Regions from separate parts of the Pseudarthrobacter sp. MDT3-1 genome, predicted to be linked through region 2. Evidence: riboswitches for the same ligand, from Rfam matches in the RefSeq annotation. Region 2 holds a riboswitch; each other region holds the start of a gene.
What was found. A riboswitch is a leader RNA that binds a small molecule or an ion and turns the genes downstream of it on or off. The one in region 2 is predicted to bind cyclic di-AMP.
Positions count from the first base shown of each region.

Region 1 (4,327 bases), on a different contig from region 2:
GCGGCGCTCGCCGACAAGCCCTACCTTGCGTTCTTCGATGAGGTCATAGCAGCGCAGGCGTCCCTGGTGGCGCACTGGATGCTGGTGGGCTTCGTCCATGGCGTGATGAACACCGACAACATGGCCATCTCCGGCGAGACCATCGACTACGGTCCCTGCGCGTTTATGGACGCCTTCAACCCCGGCGCGGTCTACAGCTCCATCGACGCGGACGGACGCTACGCCTACGCCAACCAGCCGGTCATCGCCGAATGGAACCTCACCCGGCTCGCTGAAGCACTCCTGCCCCTGCTCCATGAAGACCAGGACCAGGCCGTGGCGCTCGCCGTTGAATCCCTCGGCGCCTTCCGCACGCTGTACAGCGCTGCCTGGTCAGCCGGCATGAAGTCCAAGCTTGGACTGCACTCGGACACGAACGACGACGTCGCGTCGGCCCTGGTGGACGGTCTGCTGGCGCTGCTCCAGGAAGGACAGGTGGATTACACGTCCTTCTTCCGGAGCCTCGGCTCGGCGGCCCGCGGGACCCCGGAAACTGCGCGGTCCATGTTTGCGGACCCGGGCGCCTTCGACGCCTGGGCCGCACGGTGGCTGGCCCTGGCGCCGGACGCGGACCTGATGGACCGGGTCAACCCCGTCTACATCCCCAGGAACCACCTGGTTGAAGAGGCCCTGGATGCTGCTATCGCAGGCGACCTGGACCCATTCAACCGGTTGGTGGACGTCCTGGCCGATCCGTACACGCAGCGCCCCGGGCTGGAACGCTACGCCGGCCCCGCCCCTGAAAACTTCGGGAGCTACCGGACCTTCTGCGGGACCTGAGCGAACACCAGGGATGGACGACGGCGGCGCGCGGCCGGGTGCCGCCCGCCGCCGTCGAGCATGGTCGGATCACGCTACGCGGACGAAGGACGCTCCGGCGAGCCAGCTGAGGGAGTGGACTTCGGTTTTGTAACCGTCCACCCCGCCGCTGACTACCTGGCCGTTGCCGGCGTAGACGCCCACATGGCCGGCCGTGATGACCAGATCCCCTGCGGCCGGGGTGCCCACCACCGTGCCGTACTGGTAGAACTGGCCGGGAGCCAGGTCACCCACGCTCTTACCCACCGAGCGCAGCGCCTTCTCCACCATGGCGGTGCAGTCCTGCTGCACGCCGAGCTGTGAAGTGGCGGAAGCCAGGATGGCCGCGCCGAGCGAGCCGGCCGGAGCCTGGGCTGCCGGTGCGGACGTTGAGGCCAGCTGTATACCGGTGTTGGTGGCGGAGGACGGCGCCGCTGCGGCCTTCGCCGCCGGAGCCGGTGCGGCGCCCGGTGCCGTGTAGCCGGCGCCGGGGATCCGGATCTGGTCGCCGGGGTAGATGATGGTGGTCAGCGAGAGTCCATTGGCGGCAAGGACGTCGTTGAGCGGGACGCCGTTGGTGGCGGAAATCTGGCCCAGCGTGTCACCCGAAACTACGGTGTGAACGTTGGCCGCGGCGGGGGCCGGAGCAACAGCGGCCGGAGCCGCTGCCGCCGCACCGGTTTGGACCTGGGCGTTGGCAGTCCCGGCATCATCCGGGCCGTGGACGCCGGCCTGAGCCGGGACGCCGATGCCGAACAGCAGGCCGGATGCAGCAACAGCCACCAGGGCCGGACGGCCAAACGTCAGGGCGTGTGCTTTGGCCGTTGACGACAGGCCGACAGGGACGGTAGAGCTGGCAGAAACCACACGATGGCGTGCGGAAGCGGAATTCTTGGACACGGTTGATCGCCTCTCCCATGCCTGCGGGGTGAGCTGTCGGGTTCGGGTCGGAGATACCTGGCCGGTAGCGGCGCCGCACTGAACGGAGCGATACCGACTTAACCCCAAGGCTTCGCAAGAAGCCGTGGAAACGTGGTTCCCCCGTCCCTGCCAGCTGGAAAGCGACTGGATCCCGGTCAGCGGCAGGGCTCGGCATACTGGCGGGAATGGTCCGGCTTGAGCCGGGCCACCGTTTGACCATAACTTCTGCTCGGCGGCAATGTCACATTCCGGTAACGGAATGTAGGAGTGAAATTCACTCGTATGTCAGCGCGAATTCTCTACTCCCTGGTAACGATGTTGCAGGTCAACCCCCGTAATCCGTATATGCCCGGTAAGCTCACCAACTATGTCCCGGATTGTTCAAAAAATGCGGCTGCCCGCCCTCGCCGGCATGCTGGCGGTCGCCCTGGTAGGGTCGGCTGCGCTGCTGCCCTCACATGCCGCCGACGACGCCCCGCCCGGCGGCTATCCCTCGTGGCAGGACGTGCAGAACGCCAAGCAAAGCGAGGCCGGCAAAGCGGCAGAGGTCACCAGGATCAACGGGCTGCTGGGCGGGCTTCAGGCCGAAGCGGAGGCGCTGGGCAATGCGGCCGTGACATCCGCCGCGGAGTACGCCCAGGCCGAAGCGGCGCTTCAGGCCGCCACTTCCACTGTGCATGCCCTGACCGCCCAGACGGCACGCGCCGCGGCCGAACTGGGACAGTACAAGAAGGAAATCGGTGCCCTGGCGGCGCAGTCGTATAAGACCGGTGGCACAAACATGGGTTTCTTCGTTGCTCTCGACGCCGTGCAGAACAACAGCATCCAAGGCCTGAATATCGTCCAGATCGTCAGCGACAAGACTGCAGCCCTGGTGAACAAATCCGCAGCCGCCGAACGCATTTCCCGCGCCCTGGCCGATCAGGAGCAGGCAGCCAGGGCAGAGCGCGAGCGTCTGTCCAGCGAAGCCAGAACCAAGCTCGCCGCCGCCCAGTCCGCCCAGCAGGCCATGTCCAGGCAGATCGCGGAGCAGCAGGAGCACGGCCAGGAACTGACCGCGCAGTTGGCATCCCTCAAGGGCACCACCGCTGCGGTGGAGGGTGAGTTCCGGCAGGGCCAGGTGGCCTTGGCCGCGTACGAAACGGCGCAGGCCGCCAAACGGGCCGCGGCGCAGGAACAGGCACGCCAACAGGCGGAGGCGGCAGCCAGGGCGGCGGCCCTCGCCGCTGCGCAGAAACCGGCTCCGGCCCCACCTGTTGTACCGGGAGTGCCAGCCCCCGCTCCTGTCCCGAGCCCGACGCCGGCTCCGCCGCCCGTCGTCGTCGTGCCTTCCGTGCCGGGCGGCGCTGTGAACGACCCCGCCGGCGCAAAAACCTACGCGGCCGGGCAGTTGGGCGCCTACGGCTGGGGCCAGGACCAGTTTCCGTGCCTGGCGTCGCTGTGGACCAAGGAGTCGAACTGGCTGACCACCGCCACCAACCCGTACTCGGGCGCATACGGCATCGCCCAGTCGCTGCCGGCCAGCAAGTATGCCAGCGCCGGCAGCGACTGGCTCACGAGCTACCGGACCCAGGTCAGTTGGGGCCTGTCCTATATCGCTGACCGCTACGGGTCACCGTGCAGCGCGTGGAACCATTCCGTGGCCAACAACTGGTACTGACCTGCCGGGGGAGGGCAGCCGGGTCACGTTCCCGGGGGCTTGGCGAATTCCGCGGCGCTGAAGAATTCAATGCCGACGAAGGCTTCGTCGCCGTCCACCCAGGCGTCATGCCCGGGTGGAATGGTGTAAGAATCGCCGGCGCTGATGCTGATCCGGTTACCACCGGTGGTCTCGACGTTGAGGGCACCGGAAACGCAGTATCCGACGTGGTTGTTCTGGCAGGACTCGGTCTGGACCACCGGCTTGATGCAGTCCGACCAGCGCCAGCCGGGACTGAACGTCAACCGGCCGACCGTGTAGTCGCCCAGGTTGACGACATCCACTTCGGTTTTCTCCGGCCGGCGCTTCTCATCCGGTGTGTTGTGGGACTTGACTGCCAGTTCTGTGACGATGTTTGTAGGCATGACACGCAGACTTTCTCTGTTGGTTTTGTGTCCGGCAGCTTTCTGTCCCTGGCTGCCAGACCACATCTGAGGCGCTTACGCTTGCCAGCATCCTCCCGCCGGCGGCGCTTGTCGAGACCCAAACCACTAGGCTTTTCCCATGCCCGATTTTGAACGGTTCCGGGTCCTGCTGGAAGAAGAGCGCGCCCGGAAACTCGAGCTGCTCCCCGCGCTCCGTGCGGACATCTCCTCGGCGAACGCCGCACGCCAGGATTCCAACGTGGATGACGAACACGACCCCGAGGGTTCCACCATTGCGTTCGAGCTGTCGCAGGCCTCGGCGCTCCTGAAGCAGAGCAGTGCGGGACTTGACCAGGTGGATGCGGCCCTGGCGCGGATTGCGGCGGGCACGTACGGAACGTGCGCCGTGTGCGGGGACCCCATCGCGGAGGGACGGCTCGAAGCCCGCCCGTCGACGCCGTTCTGCATCCTCCACGCGGCCACCGGGAGGGTGCTGTGAACGGGC
Region 1 covers NZ_JBTNDX010000006.1:65,565-69,891, reverse strand. Annotated here, with positions in the region: gene ACX80X_RS06390 (protein adenylyltransferase SelO) at 1-819, shown strand, start outside; gene ACX80X_RS06385 (LysM peptidoglycan-binding domain-containing protein) at 889-1,737, opposite strand; cyclic di-AMP (ydaO/yuaA leader) riboswitch at 1,741-1,911, opposite strand; gene ACX80X_RS06380 (aggregation-promoting factor C-terminal-like domain-containing protein) at 2,126-3,418, shown strand; gene ACX80X_RS06375 (cupin domain-containing protein) at 3,442-3,822, opposite strand; gene ACX80X_RS06370 (TraR/DksA family transcriptional regulator) at 3,962-4,321, shown strand; gene ACX80X_RS06365 (DNA alkylation repair protein) at 4,318-4,327, shown strand, end outside.
Region 1: it holds a riboswitch for cyclic di-AMP, as region 2 does, so the genes downstream of both, ACX80X_RS06385 (LysM peptidoglycan-binding domain-containing protein) here and ACX80X_RS11565 (M23 family metallopeptidase) in region 2, are expected to answer to the same signal.

Region 2 (4,327 bases):
AGCGGAGGAGACAGTGTCAGCGAGCTTGGAGGCCGCGGCCTCGGTTGCGGCAGCACCCTGAGCCCCGGCTTCGGAGGCCGTGGACTGCGCACGGACCGTCTCAACCTTCGGCGCCGGCGTCGTCTTGATGACGGGGCGTTCGAAGGAAACGGTAGCCGTGGGCGCGGCAGTTACGGCAAGTGCCGTCTGCGCAGAACCGGACTCGGTGGAGGCGGAAACGCCGGCGGTGGTGTCCGCGGCGTTGGCCGGAAGCCCCATGCTCAGGATCAGACCTGATGCAGCTGCGATAACAGCAGCCTGGCGACCTACGGTCCCGGCATTGGCACTGACGGCCTTGGACACGGAGCCCAAGGGGTTAGTGCGAACCGGTTGTGCGCGGTGACGCGCAGAAGTATGGCGTGAAGACACGAAGGTAGCCTCTCCCAATGCCTGCGAGGTGAGCTGTCGGATTCGGATGGGAGTCACCCGGCCGCGCTGCTTCACAGTGGAAGCTTTGCGACTTAACCCCAAGGCCTTCAGAATCGAAGACCAAAATTGGTTCCCCCGCCCCTGCCAGACGATGTCATGCGAACGGACCTTGAGCGGTGGCAGAGCTAGGCAATCCACTCAAGAACGTCAACTTCGGAAAAGTTGACGCGCTTTAGACGTTACAGGAGTTCCGAGCCAATGTCACATTCAGGTCACGGCACGTCACTGCGATTCGAGAGTTGGCCATCATTTGGTCAGAGCCAGCCCGTGGGGTCAACGACTTCGCCATTGACCTGGACCTCGAAGTGGAGGTGGCAGCCCGTGGACGCGCCCGTGGTGCCGCTCAGGGCAACCAAATCGCCGCGGCTGACCGTCTGGCCTACCTTGACGCTGGCGGAGGAGAGGTGGTTGTAGGTGGTTTCAAGGCCATTGCCGTGATCCACCACAACGCGGTTCCCGCCGCCGTACTGGTGCCAGCCGGCGAAGGTCACGGTGCCGCTGGCGGCAGCCAGGACAGAGGTTCCGCACTGTGCCACGAAGTCCTGGCCACGGTGGAAATCGCCGGAGCCGCCGGTAATGGGGCTGACCCGGAATCCGAACGGAGAGACTGTAACCAGCTGGGCTAGCGGCGAGCCGAGGCTTCCGGCAGAGGCCGCACGGGTAATGGATCCCGCGGACTGTGCGCTCAGCAGCTGCTTCAGTTTGCCGTCGGGATCACCCTGGGTAACCACGGACGAGCGGCTGAAATCAATTTGGGCGGCGGCTTCGGCGGTAACTTCGGGCTGCGGAGCAGCGGAAACGGCCGATGCGGCCTGGCCGGGTGCCGGAGTGGCCATCACGGGGCCGGTCACAGGAACCGTCACGGTAAGTGCTAGGCCTGTTGCTGCCAAGGCGATGCCGGCCTTCTGGCCGAGGCCACTGGCGGCGGCGAAATCCGTCATCTGCCGGAAGGGTCCCCGGCGGCGGCGGGCGTCCCGCTGTGGGTCGCGGGGCCTCTCCGCGGTGAAATCCTCGGCCACTCTGGGCGCCGAGGCGGGACCCACCGCGCGACGGCGGCCCCTGGAGTATTGCGTGGTCAAGAATGTTCCTCTCTGGATAGCCTGCGAAGTTAGCTGTCGGATTCGGGTCAGAGAGTTCAAAGACCCGGTCCGCCGTGACAAGCACTTGGCGCAGAGATATCCCGTGAGGATCCTTCGCTGGAAGAGGCTTGCTGCTGACGGACTTCACCCCAAGGCAGTCTTACGACTGCCGGTTGTGGTTCCCCCGCCTCTGCCAGTTGGTGACTGATGCACCTGATCCGCTGGCAGAGCTCGGCTCCGGATCAGGTAACGCTTTTGTATCGACGCTGAGTTACAACTATAGGTGATTAACTTGGACAGTAACAATTCCGTTATCTTTGCGGAACCTGGGTCACTGCGCTATGGCGCGGCCCCACACGGCGGACCGCCGTCCCGTCAGCGGACGGAAACGAAGACGTGGGATGCCACTTCCGGGGGCAGCTCGAGCGCCCCTTCGATTCCCGGAACCCGCACGGAAATGTACTCCCCCACGCGCTCCAAGGACACCGAGGCACCGGGCCTGATCCCGCCTTCGTCCAGCTGGACCAGCAGCTCAGGTTCCACCTGGATGGGTTCAGCCAGCCGGCTGACCGTCACGTTCGACGCCGGCCCGTAGCCCTGCATCGCATCAAGGAGATTAATCACACCGGCGTCGGGCAGCGCAGGCGCGGGTCCGCCCAGGGCAGCCAGTCCGGGGATGGGGTTGCCGTATGGAGACTCGGTGGGGTGGTTAAGTAACTCGTAGATGCGCTGCTCAACGCGTTCACTCATCACGTGTTCCCAGCGGCACGCTTCATCGTGGACATAGGCCCAGTCCAGGCCAATCACATCCGCCAGGAGCCGTTCCGCGAGCCTGTGCTTGCGCATCACTTCCGTAGCGCGTTTCCGCCCGGCTTCCGTGAGCTCCAGGTGACGGTCTCCGGAGACCACGACCAGTCCGTCCCGTTCCATTCGGCCGATGGTTTGGGACACCGTGGGTCCGGAATGCCGCAGCCGTTCGGCGATGCGTGCGCGAAGAGCAACGATGTTCTCTTCTTCAAGCTCCAAAATGGTCCGAAGATACATCTCCGTAGTATCGATCAGATCCGTCATCCAGCTCAGCTCCTCGAGCGCAGTACCTTGCGTTGTCCCACCGTATCGCGTCCCGCTCAGCGGCGAGGTCCGCTAAAAAGCTTAGCCTATTTTGAATTTGTCTGGATAATGCCCGGGCGGGGACAAACGGTCTCATTGGCCGGACTATGACGGCCCCGGTTCCCCGCCCAATCGAGGGTTCAGGCAGAATAAAGGAGGTCCTTATGCAGTCACCGCCGACTACCGGCCACCCCACCGCCCGGACGTGAGCCACGTCCATGCCGAAATTGGAGCCCCCGTGAGCGAAACCAGCATCACTATTCCCGCCGACCTCCTGCCAAAGGATGGACGGTTCGGCGCAGGACCCTCCAAGGTCAGGCCGGAGCAGCTCGAAGCGCTCTCAGCGGCGTCCAAGACCATCCTGGGCACCTCCCACCGCCAGGCTCCGGTCAAGAACCTCGTGGGCTCCGTCCGTGAAGGCCTCAGCCAGTTCTTCCGCGCCCCCGAAGGCTACGAAGTGGTCCTCGGCGTCGGCGGCTCCACCGCTTTCTGGGACGTCGCCAGCTTCGGCCTGGTGGAAAAGAAGGCCCAGCACCTGTCCTTCGGCGAGTTCGGCTCCAAATTCGCCTCAGCCACCAACAAGGCCCCGTTCCTGGACGCCTCCTCCATCATCAAGTCCGAGCCCGGCACGCGCCCGGTATCGGCCGCCGAGGCTGGCGTGGATGTCTATGCCTGGCCGCAGAACGAAACCTCCACGGGTGTCGCGGCTCCGGTCAAGCGCGTCGCGGGCGCCGACGCCGGTTCCCTGGTCCTGGTGGACGCCACCTCCGCAGCCGGGGGCCTGGACGTGGACGTCTCCGAGGCCGATGTCTACTACTTCGCCCCGCAGAAAAACTTCGCGTCCGACGGCGGCCTGTGGCTGGGGCTCTTCTCCCCCGCCGCGCTGGAACGCGCCGCCCGGGTCAAGGCCAGTGGTCGCTGGATCCCCGATTTCCTGGACCTCCAGACCGCCATTGACAACTCCAAGCTGAACCAGACGTACAACACGCCGTCGCTCTCCACCCTGGTGACCCTCGACGCGCAGGTGCAGTGGCTGAACGCCAACGGCGGCCTGGACTTCGCGTCCGCCCGCACCGCTGACTCCGCCGGCCGGATCTACTCCTGGGCCGAGGCCTCCGAGTACGCCACGCCGTTCGTGGCCAAGGCGGAGGACCGTTCCAACGTCATCGCCACCATCGACTTCGACGACTCGATCGACGCCGCCGCGATCGCCAAGGTGCTCCGCGCCAACGGGGTCGTGGACACCGAGCCGTACCGCAAGCTGGGCCGCAACCAGCTCCGGATCGCCACGTTTGTTGCCATCGAGCCGGCTGACGTCTCCGCGCTGCTGGCAAGCATCGACTATGTGGTGGGCGAGCTGCGCAAGTAGCGCACCCGCGCGAACGGACACTTGGGGCCCAGGAACCAGGGCCCCAAGTGTCCGTTCGCGCTGTCTTGTGGTGCCGCCGGTTGTCAGCGTCCGACGGCGTCGTCCGGGTTTTCGTCCCGGGCGGCGCCGTTTGCGTTGTCCCCCGGTTGTTGGACGCCCAGGTGGGAGACGACGCCGAAGTACCGGAGGCCGCAGGCCCGCCGGTTGAAGGTGAGCCGGAGCCGCTGGGCGCGGATGATCCAGATCATTCCGATCACGGCGGCGATGATCCCGGAGGCGGCCGCGACGGAAAGCGACCACC
Region 2 covers NZ_JBTNDX010000012.1:104,914-109,240, reverse strand. Annotated here, with positions in the region: gene ACX80X_RS11570 (C40 family peptidase) at 1-342, opposite strand, end outside; cyclic di-AMP (ydaO/yuaA leader) riboswitch at 413-575, opposite strand; gene ACX80X_RS11565 (M23 family metallopeptidase) at 723-1,547, opposite strand; cyclic di-AMP (ydaO/yuaA leader) riboswitch at 1,551-1,769, opposite strand; gene ACX80X_RS11560 (metal-dependent transcriptional regulator) at 1,923-2,618, opposite strand; gene serC (phosphoserine transaminase) at 2,896-4,026, shown strand; gene ACX80X_RS11550 (MFS transporter) at 4,110-4,327, opposite strand, start outside.

Region 3 (4,327 bases), on a different contig from region 2:
CCTCGGCCTGCCCGAAGTCGACCTGCACCGTGCCCGCCGGCCACACCAGCTCGGTGAAACCCTCCCCAGCCTGCCGGTTCCGGGCCGTCCACTTCTTCACGAACCGTTGCACCGGTGAATACGTGCCGGTGAAACCATGCTCATCCACGAGCCGGTCAAAGATCCGCTTGGCCGTATGCCGCTGCTTGCGCGGCCGCCGCTGGTCCTCGCCCAGCCACCGCTCAATGATGCGCTCGAACCCGGTCAGCACCGAACCTCCGGGCCTTGCCAACGGTGCCGGCGGTGCCGGGGAGAAGTCCTGCTGCTCGGCGTACTTGGCCACCGAATCACGGCTGATGCCCAGCGTGCGGGCGATTTCACGTCCCGGGACTCCCTGGGAATCGAGTCTTCTGATATTTTCTTGAACGGACATGGGTACCGTCATCTGCTTTCCAGCCCTTCCGGCGCAATCGCTCTGTCAATAGCAGCGCCGTAAGGAACCTATCTGGGGTGGCGGGCCCATGTTCCCAACACACTGGGAACCGCCCCGGGCCACCGAGTGATCTCAATCTCTGCAAACCCCAAATCCGTAATTTGGAGGGGAATTGCCTGGCCTGATTCTTAGCGCTCATTTGGCAGGAAACCAGCCACCAACTCGGCAGGATTTCCTGGCTGAAACGGCCTACAGATAGTCGATCACACACACCCACATTGCCGGGAAAGACCCTTACACGGAATAGGAGCGCACGAATGTGCGGTTGAGCATGCCCGGCTTCGGGTTAGTGGCTGTGCGACGTGTGGGTGTCGGGTGCGGGGGCTGCGGGGGCGTCCGTCGGCTTGTCGAGGGTGCGGTCTTCGCTGGTCGGAGCCTCCGCGGGTGCCTGCGACGGTGCCGGCGTGGAGTCGTGGCTGTGGCTCTCGGAGTCGAGGGTGCTTGCGAGGGCGGACATGCCGAACCATGTCAGCGCGGCGACCAACACGACACCTGCGGCAAACGGGCTGACCAGGTGGCGCAGGCCGCCCTTGGCGTCCTTGGCGATGAACGCGACGTACGACATCAGCAGGCCGATTGGAGTCATCCAGGCGCTGCGCTCGGGGAACTGTTCGAAGTGCTGGATGCCGCCGCCGACCAGGCCGACGCCGAAGGAGAGCAGGAGCGAGAACGCGACGAGCGAGATGGCCCGGCTTAGCAGCGGGCGCTCATCGACGAGCACGAACTCGTTGACGATGGTGCCGAGGAGGAACACGAACGCACCGACGACGCAGATGATCGTGTATAGGCCCGGGTTGACCGGATAGTGCACGACGGCGCCAGCGATAAGGGCCGCGCCCATGAAGTAGAGCATCGCGCCGATGTAGCGCGAGTAGAGCGAGGGAGTCCGTTTCGCGAGCTCTGCCTCATAGGAGGCAACGTCTTCGCGGCTGAGGTCGTTCTGAACGGTCATGTCTGGTGAGTCTTTCGTTTTCGGGTGTGTGAGAGCAGGCAGCCGTAGCGCCGATACCGGAGTTGGTGCGGCGTGGCGCTGCGCGTGCTGCTCAGCGGGGCAGAATTGAGCGTCATGTCTCATTTCCTTGGAAGCGGGGCTTGGCCGGACACTCTAAAGAGATGGGATACGCCTCAGAATTGTGGTTTGCGGAGTAAATGGCGGTGTTTTAGCACCGCTATATGTCGCCTTCGGGTGACCTGCGGAAGGAGTCAGGCGCATGGTTGGAGGGGCATCCTAAGGGCCGGTGATTCAGTGCCCCCAAGGCATTGAATCACCGGCCTTCAGTGGTTTGTTAGCCTGCGCGGACGAAGGTGACGGCACCCTTGGACGTCATCCAGGTCAGAGGGTGCACGGCGGTTTCATTCTTCCCGTTCAGGCCTGAGCTGAGGACCTGGCCGTTGCCGACGTAAATTCCTACGTGGCCAGGCTGCATGACCATATCACCGGGCTGGGGGTCGGTGACCACGGTGCCGTAGTTCATGAACTGCATCGGGCCCAGGTCCCCGACGGGGATGCCAGCGGCATTTAGGGCGTTTTCGACCAGCCGCGTGCAGTCCTGGATCATGCCGATCTGAGCGTAGGCGGAGGACACCATGATGGAGTTAATGTCACCGGCTGCGGGAGCCGGCGCGGGCGCAGGCGGGGTGACGGTGACTTTGGCCGAGGCGGGTGCAGGGGTCGTTACGGCGGCCGCGGGTGCCGCGGCCTTCGCGGCTACCACGACAGGCTTCGGGGCTTCCACTACGGGAGCGGGCGTGGTTTCCACGACCGGGCGCTCGAAGGAAATCTGGATGGTGGCATCGGCGGTCAGCGGGGCCTGTATCTGGCTCGCGACCTCGAGGTTAGCGGCCGGTTCAGCTTCGCGCTGGCCGGGGGCGTCGGCCGCCTGGGCGGCAGCAATACCACTGGTCAGCACGAGACCGGAAGCCGCTGCGAAGACGGCGGCCTGGCGGCCTGCGCCGCCGGCATTCGCGGTAAAGGACTTGGTCAGTGCGGCAAGAGTGCTGGTCTGGGGGACCGCGCGGCGGCGGCCGTGAGTTTTGCGCATGGGCATGAAAGGGCCTCTCCCACTGCCTGCGAGGTTAGCTGTCGGATTCGGGTGGGAGGCACCCGGCCGCGTCAGGCGCAAAAGTGCACCAGGCACGGCTTCACCCCAAGACCTGCCAGAAGCAGGCCAATAATGGGTTCCCCGTCTCTGCCGGACGAAAAGTGAACGGATCCCGGGCAGCGGCAGAGTTAGGCAATCTGTTCGGGAGTGCCGCCTCAAGGAGAAACCGGCACGACTTAGACCGTACTTCACACCAGCAATGTTTGTCACATTCCGGTAACGGCGCGTCCGCCGTGGCACGGGATGCGCACTTGCTCTGTATACCCGGCCCGGGTACAGGATGCGTCTTCTTGGGTTGTCAGTGACATGGAAGTCCGGGCTGGTGTTGCCGTACCCGTTTGCACGGCCGTTCACCCCCCGCACACCCTCGATTCTTCCTCAAAAAGATAGAGCCAGGCTTCCCCTTGTTTCTTCCGCTGCCGGGTGCAGCTGCTGCTCCGGCAGCGGTATCCAGTGGCAGCACAGTCGAGTTTGCTGTCGAAGGGCTGACGTGCGGGCATTGCGTCCAGACCGTTCAAAAGGCTGTATCGGCCGTTGAGGGTGCCGAGTCCGCCTTTGTGGACCTCGTGTCCGGCGGTCGTTCCCGGGTGATAGTCACGGTACGGCCGAGAGCTTTGCTGTGTGTGCGGCCGTGACCTCCGCCGGCTACACGCTTTCCAGCAATTGGCATCAAGGCCCCTGGCAGAAGACCGGTTAGGCGAGTGGGGTGTCTTTTGACGGGGCGAACGCGTCCCCGGCGCTGAGGCCGGCATCGCGCTCGGCGCTGGAACGGGTGCACGGCATCGGCCGGTGTTGTCCAGGCCGGCAATGATGCCTGGACTGTGCTGTGAAATGGTGGACCTATCCGGGGCCAGCCATACCAAGCCGTAGCAGATCCTCATTTGGGCCACCGGTTACAACATCCTCGCCGTCCCGCTGGCGACAGTGCCCTGTCCTGCCTTTGGGCTTGCGGAGGATGAAACTCAATCCTTCCCAGGTGCGTTGAATAAGAGGCTGTGACCGGCAGGAATACCCCTGCCGGTAGGCTGAAGATCCTGAACAACCTGCATGGAAGGGAAGAAACGTTGTGAGCGCACCATCGCGTGGACCTTTCTCCGCTTTCCTCTTTCGTGCAGGCTTCCTGACGGCCGCCCTAGCCATCATCGCCGGGATCTTCGGCATGCACATTATGACCGGCGCACACCATATGAGCGCCGCGCACACCATGCCGGCAGCGACCGCCGGATCCGCGGTGGACGCTGCGGGCATCCCGGCCGGGCACTCCCACACCACGGGGGCATCCTCGGATGGGACCGCCGCTACCCCAGCGGCAACTGGCTCGTCGTCTTCCTGCGCCCCTGCAGGTTCCTGCCCCGGGATGACTGCCGGGGGCAATACGTGCGTCCTGGCCCCGGGAAACACCTCACTGACCGCCCCTGCCCCCGGAACAGCACCCTATGCCTTACCGGACTTCGGGGTGGCGGCTGCAGCCAGCATCAATTATTCCTACTCACCGGACAGCCCCTCTCCCGGTGACTTCTGTATCAGCCGGACGTAAACCAGCACTGACAGCGCCGCGCCCCGGCGCAGCGTCCAGCAACGTCGACACGCACAAGACAGCCCACCTTCCCAAAGGGCGCAGCTGTCTCTGCTTGCAATCCCCAGGCGCTAAACGCCGCTGATACCTTTGAGGACCCTGATTTTCATGAAATAGACCCTGACTATTTCCGCTGCCGCGATCGCCGCAGCAATCGGCCTCGCCGGATGCTCAGCC
Region 3 covers NZ_JBTNDX010000041.1:404-4,730, reverse strand. Annotated here, with positions in the region: gene ACX80X_RS19835 (transposase) at 1-118, shown strand, start outside; gene ACX80X_RS19830 (hypothetical protein) at 759-1,424, opposite strand; gene ACX80X_RS19825 (NlpC/P60 family protein) at 1,759-2,520, opposite strand; cyclic di-AMP (ydaO/yuaA leader) riboswitch at 2,524-2,719, opposite strand; gene ACX80X_RS19820 (heavy-metal-associated domain-containing protein) at 2,913-3,209, shown strand; gene ACX80X_RS19815 (hypothetical protein) at 3,641-4,111, shown strand; partial or broken gene ACX80X_RS19810 (DUF305 domain-containing protein) at 4,271-4,327, shown strand, end outside.
Region 3: it holds a riboswitch for cyclic di-AMP, as region 2 does, so the genes downstream of both, ACX80X_RS19825 (NlpC/P60 family protein) here and ACX80X_RS11565 (M23 family metallopeptidase) in region 2, are expected to answer to the same signal.

Region 4 (4,327 bases), on a different contig from region 2:
CGTCAGCAAAGTTGGATTCAACCCGGATTTCGACGAGTGACCCATGGATGGCATCCGCTTCGTCCAGCTGACCCCGCCGGGATCCGCCTGCTCCATTTGTATTGGCGAGGGCCTCAATGTCGCCCCTCCGGGTACGGCCCCAAGCCTGCAGATGGTGGTCAGCGACATCCAGGCTGCCCACGACCACCTCAAGGGCAACGGTGTGGAGGTCAGCGACATAGACATCCAGGGCTGGGGGCACTTCGTCTACTTCGCGGATCCCGACGGAAACAAGTGGGCGGTGCAGTACATCCCGGGCCGTGACGCCTAAGCCGGTGACGCCTGGGGCAAAATAGGCAGCATGAACATCCCCACACCTGCCGCCACACGAACACTGACCTGCCGGGCCGTCCTTTTCGATATGGACGGCACGCTGGTGGACTCCACGGCAGTAGTGGAGGAGGTCTGGGGAGAATTCGCGGCCCGGTACGGCCTGGACGTCGCCGAAATCCTGCGCACTTCGCACGGCGTCCAGGCTGCCGATACCGTACGCCGGTTCGCGCCGGGGGGAGCGGACGTCGCGGCCCTCACCGAGGAACTGGGTGCGATGGAACGGGTGCGGACGGCCGGTATCGTCGCGTTGCCGGGGGCTGCCGACCTGCTTCGCAGCCTCCCGGCTCAGGCAGTGGCGCTGGTGACTTCAGCGGACAGGACCCTGGCGGACATCCGCATGGACGCTGCCGGGCTGGACATGCCGGCCACGGCCGTGACGGCGGACCTGGTCACACGGGGCAAGCCGCACCCGGAGGGCTATCTGATGGCCGCCGGGCTGCTGGGCGTGGAACCGGAGGACGCCGTGGTGTTCGAGGATGCGCCCGCCGGAATCGCGGCAGGCGTTGCTGCGGGTATCCGGACGGTGGCCGTGGGTCCGAATGCGGGCGAATTGCCGGCAGGCGTGCTGCATATCGCGGATTACCGCGCCGTAACCGCCTCCGTGGAAACGGACGCCGCGGGACGGCAACTCATTTCTTTCCGGCTTTGACGCCGGCGGATCACCTTCGTAATCCGCCGGCGCAGCTCAGCGCCGCGGCTGCCGGCGAGGCTCAGTCGGCCTAGTACCAGTTGTGCGACAGGTGGAAGTTCAGCGCGCCGCACGGTGACTGGTAGCGCTCCTGGATGTAGTTCAGGCCCCAGTTGATCTGCGTGCGGTAGTTGGTGACGTAGTCCGCGCCGGCGCTCGCCATCTTCTCAGCGGGCAATGACTGGACGATGCCGTACGCGCCGCTGCTGGCGTTGGTGGCCGTGGTGGTCCATTCGGATTCCTTGGTCCACAGCGTCTGCAGGCACTGCATCTGGTCAGCGGACCAGCCGTACGTCGCCAGCTGGCCAGCAGCGTAGGCCTGCGCTCCTGCGGGGTCGTTGACGGCCACAACGGGCGTGGGTGCAGGTTCCGGAGCCGGGGCCGGAGCGGGCTCCGGGGCCGGGGCAGGTGCCGGTTCGGCGGCCTGGGGCGCGACGTTGATCTCGGCCGGCGCAGCTTCCGGGGAGGCCGGGGGCTGGATCTCGGCTGCCTCGAAGCTCAGCTTCGACTGGGCGCTGGCTTCTTCGGCGGCCTGGTCCGCGCTGGCCGCAAGCGACGCAGACTCGGAAGCGTGTGCTGCGGCGCTGACGCCGACCAGCAGGGCGCATGCCGTCGCGAACACCGCGACGCGCTGGCCCACGGAGGGAATCCGGGCCGCCTTGGACAGTGGGGACATAGCTGCACCGAAGCGGGACTGCTTGCGGTGGCTGTCGGACTTTGTGTCGCCCTGCGGGCGCGTTTGTACCTTGAATTCAGACATGATGGATCGCCTCTCACACCTGCGGAGTTAGCTGTCGGGTTCGGATGAGGGCATCCGGCCACACGGCACAATCACGTGTTGGCTTAACCCCAAAGGGCACTTGGTGCCCGGGACGGTGGGTCCCCCGCCTCTGCCTCTGAAAACGGAATCCGGGAAGCGGCAGAGCTTGGCGTCATCCGGATATGCGGCCCAACGGGAACCACACGTCATCGACGCTACAGGAGCTGGACGCTTAAGTCACATTTTGGTAACAGGAATCACGACGACGGTGTGTCGCCTTGCTGGGCCCGGGCGTCAGTGGGTCGCGCGAGCGCGCCGGTAGGGAAGAGTAACGCGACCTCGGTCCGTCCGGCCCGCGATGTCACCTCCACGCTACCGCCGTGGGCCTCCATGATCGACTGGACAATGGACAGGCCCAAGCCACTAGTGCCTTCGGAGGCCCCGGCGCCCGAGGCCGGCGCTGTACCCTTGCGCGCCGCGTCTGCGCGGGCAAACCGGGAGAAAACGTGGTCAACGAGTTCCGCAGGGATGCCCCCGCCGTCGTCCGTTACCGTCACCGCTGCGTCGCCATTGGCAGACTTCGTGACAGCGGTGACCACGGTGGTCCCCGGCGGCGTGTGCTTGCGCGCATTGGATAGCAGGTTGACAAGCACCTGACGCAGTTGGGACGCATCACCCGTGACGGCGAGCGGCTGGTCAGGCAGTTCAAGGCGCCAGTGGTGGTCCGGGGCGATGACCTTCTCGTCACTGACGGTTTCGATCACGAGTTGTGTGAGGTCAACTTCGCTGAGCTTCAGGGGCTGGCCCTCATCGAGCCGGGCGAGCAGGAGCAGATCCTCCACCAGGGTGGTCATGCGTTCGGACTGGCTTTGGACCCGGGCCAGGGATTTCCGGCCGTCCGGCGTGAAGCTCTCGGTCATCCGCATCAGCTCCGTGTACCCGCGGATGGCAGTCAGCGGCGTGCGCAGCTCATGGGAAGCATCGGCTACGAACTGCCGCACCTTGGTCTCGCTCCGCTGCCGCGCCTCGAGTGCGCTGGCGACGTTGTCCAGCATGAGATTGAGGGCGTGCCCTACGCTGCCCACTTCGGTTCCGGGATTGGAGTTCGACGGCGGGACGCGCACCGCGAGTGCCACCTCGCCCGCGTCCAGCGGCAGCCTGGCCACACGGGTTGCAACCTCGGAAAGCTGCTCCAGCGGCTTCATGGTGCGCCGGATCAGCACAGTTCCTGCCAGTCCGATCAGCGCCAGGCCGCCCAGGGAAACGAACACAAAAGTCCAGACCAGCGATGCCAAAGTACTCTCCTTGGCAGCGAGCGGAAGGCCCGTGACAAGGACATCGCCGTAGCCGGTTTCCACGGCCACAATCCGGTAATCCCCGTTGGACAGCGAGCGGTTCACGGGAAGGCCGTTCCGCGTCAGCGCCAGCAGGGTCTGCTTGTCTTCGGCGTCGAGGGCCAGACGCGTGGTGTCCGAGTCCAGGAAACCGCCACTGGGGATCTGGCCGTCCAGGATCCGCGCATTCAGCGTTCCGACACTCTGCCCGCGGGAGTCAAGCGGGTCCGGCCTGCCGTTGAATCCGCCCAGGGGCGGGCGGCCCGGATCGTTCGACCGTTTGGCGGCCTGGCTCAGCTGTTCATCCAGCTGCCCGGTGAGAAAGGAATCCATGGAGGCGTAACTGAACAGCCCCACGGCGCCGCAGATGGCCACCAGCAGGGCCATGGCCAACAGGATCAGGCGCGTGCGCAGATGCCAGGTGTCCGGTTTCAGCCAGCTCCGGGCTGGCGCTGGGGTTGCTCGCGGCGAGGACATCGAGCTGCTACTCAGCCGGCTTGATGACGTAGCCGGCGCCCCGCACGGTATGGATCATGGGCGGGTGCACTGCATCCACTTTCTTGCGCAGGTAGGAGATGTAGAGCTCCACAATGTTGGCCTGGCCGCCGAAGTCGTAGTTCCAGACGCGGTCCAGGATCTGGGCTTTGCTGATGACGCGTTTGGGGTTCTCCATGAGGTACCGGAGCAGCTCGAACTGGGTGGCGGTGAGCTGGAGGGCGTCGCCCGCACGGGTCACTTCGCGGGTGTCGATGTTGAGGACAAGATCGCCCACCACAAGTTCGGCAGTGTCCATCGCGGCAACGCCGGAGCGCTGGACAAGGCGGTGCAGCCGCAGCAGGACCTCTTCCATGCTGAACGGCTTGGTCACCTAGTCGTCTCCGCCGGCCGCCAGGCCCACGATCCTGTCCTGGACAGCGTCCTTGGCAGTCAGGAAAAGCGCAGGTACCTCGGGCGCGAAGGCACGGATCCTGCCCAGCAACTCAACGCCGTCGAACCCTGGCAGCATCACGTCCAGCACCAGGACGTCCGGGCGGAACTCCTTGGCAAGCTTGACGGCCTCCGGGCCATCCGAAGCCACGGCAACATGCCAGCCGACCATGCGCAGCCCCATGCTCATGAGCTCGGAAAGGCTGGGCTCGTCGTCAACCACCAAGGCTCGGATGGGGGAGCCGT
Region 4 covers NZ_JBTNDX010000033.1:3,691-8,017, forward strand. Annotated here, with positions in the region: partial or broken gene ACX80X_RS18765 (VOC family protein) at 1-310, shown strand, start outside; gene ACX80X_RS18770 (HAD-IA family hydrolase) at 341-1,021, shown strand; gene ACX80X_RS18775 (aggregation-promoting factor C-terminal-like domain-containing protein) at 1,092-1,820, opposite strand; cyclic di-AMP (ydaO/yuaA leader) riboswitch at 1,826-1,978, opposite strand; gene ACX80X_RS18780 (sensor histidine kinase) at 2,078-3,631, opposite strand; partial or broken gene ACX80X_RS18785 (response regulator transcription factor) at 3,639-4,327, opposite strand, start outside.
Region 4: it holds a riboswitch for cyclic di-AMP, as region 2 does, so the genes downstream of both, ACX80X_RS18775 (aggregation-promoting factor C-terminal-like domain-containing protein) here and ACX80X_RS11565 (M23 family metallopeptidase) in region 2, are expected to answer to the same signal.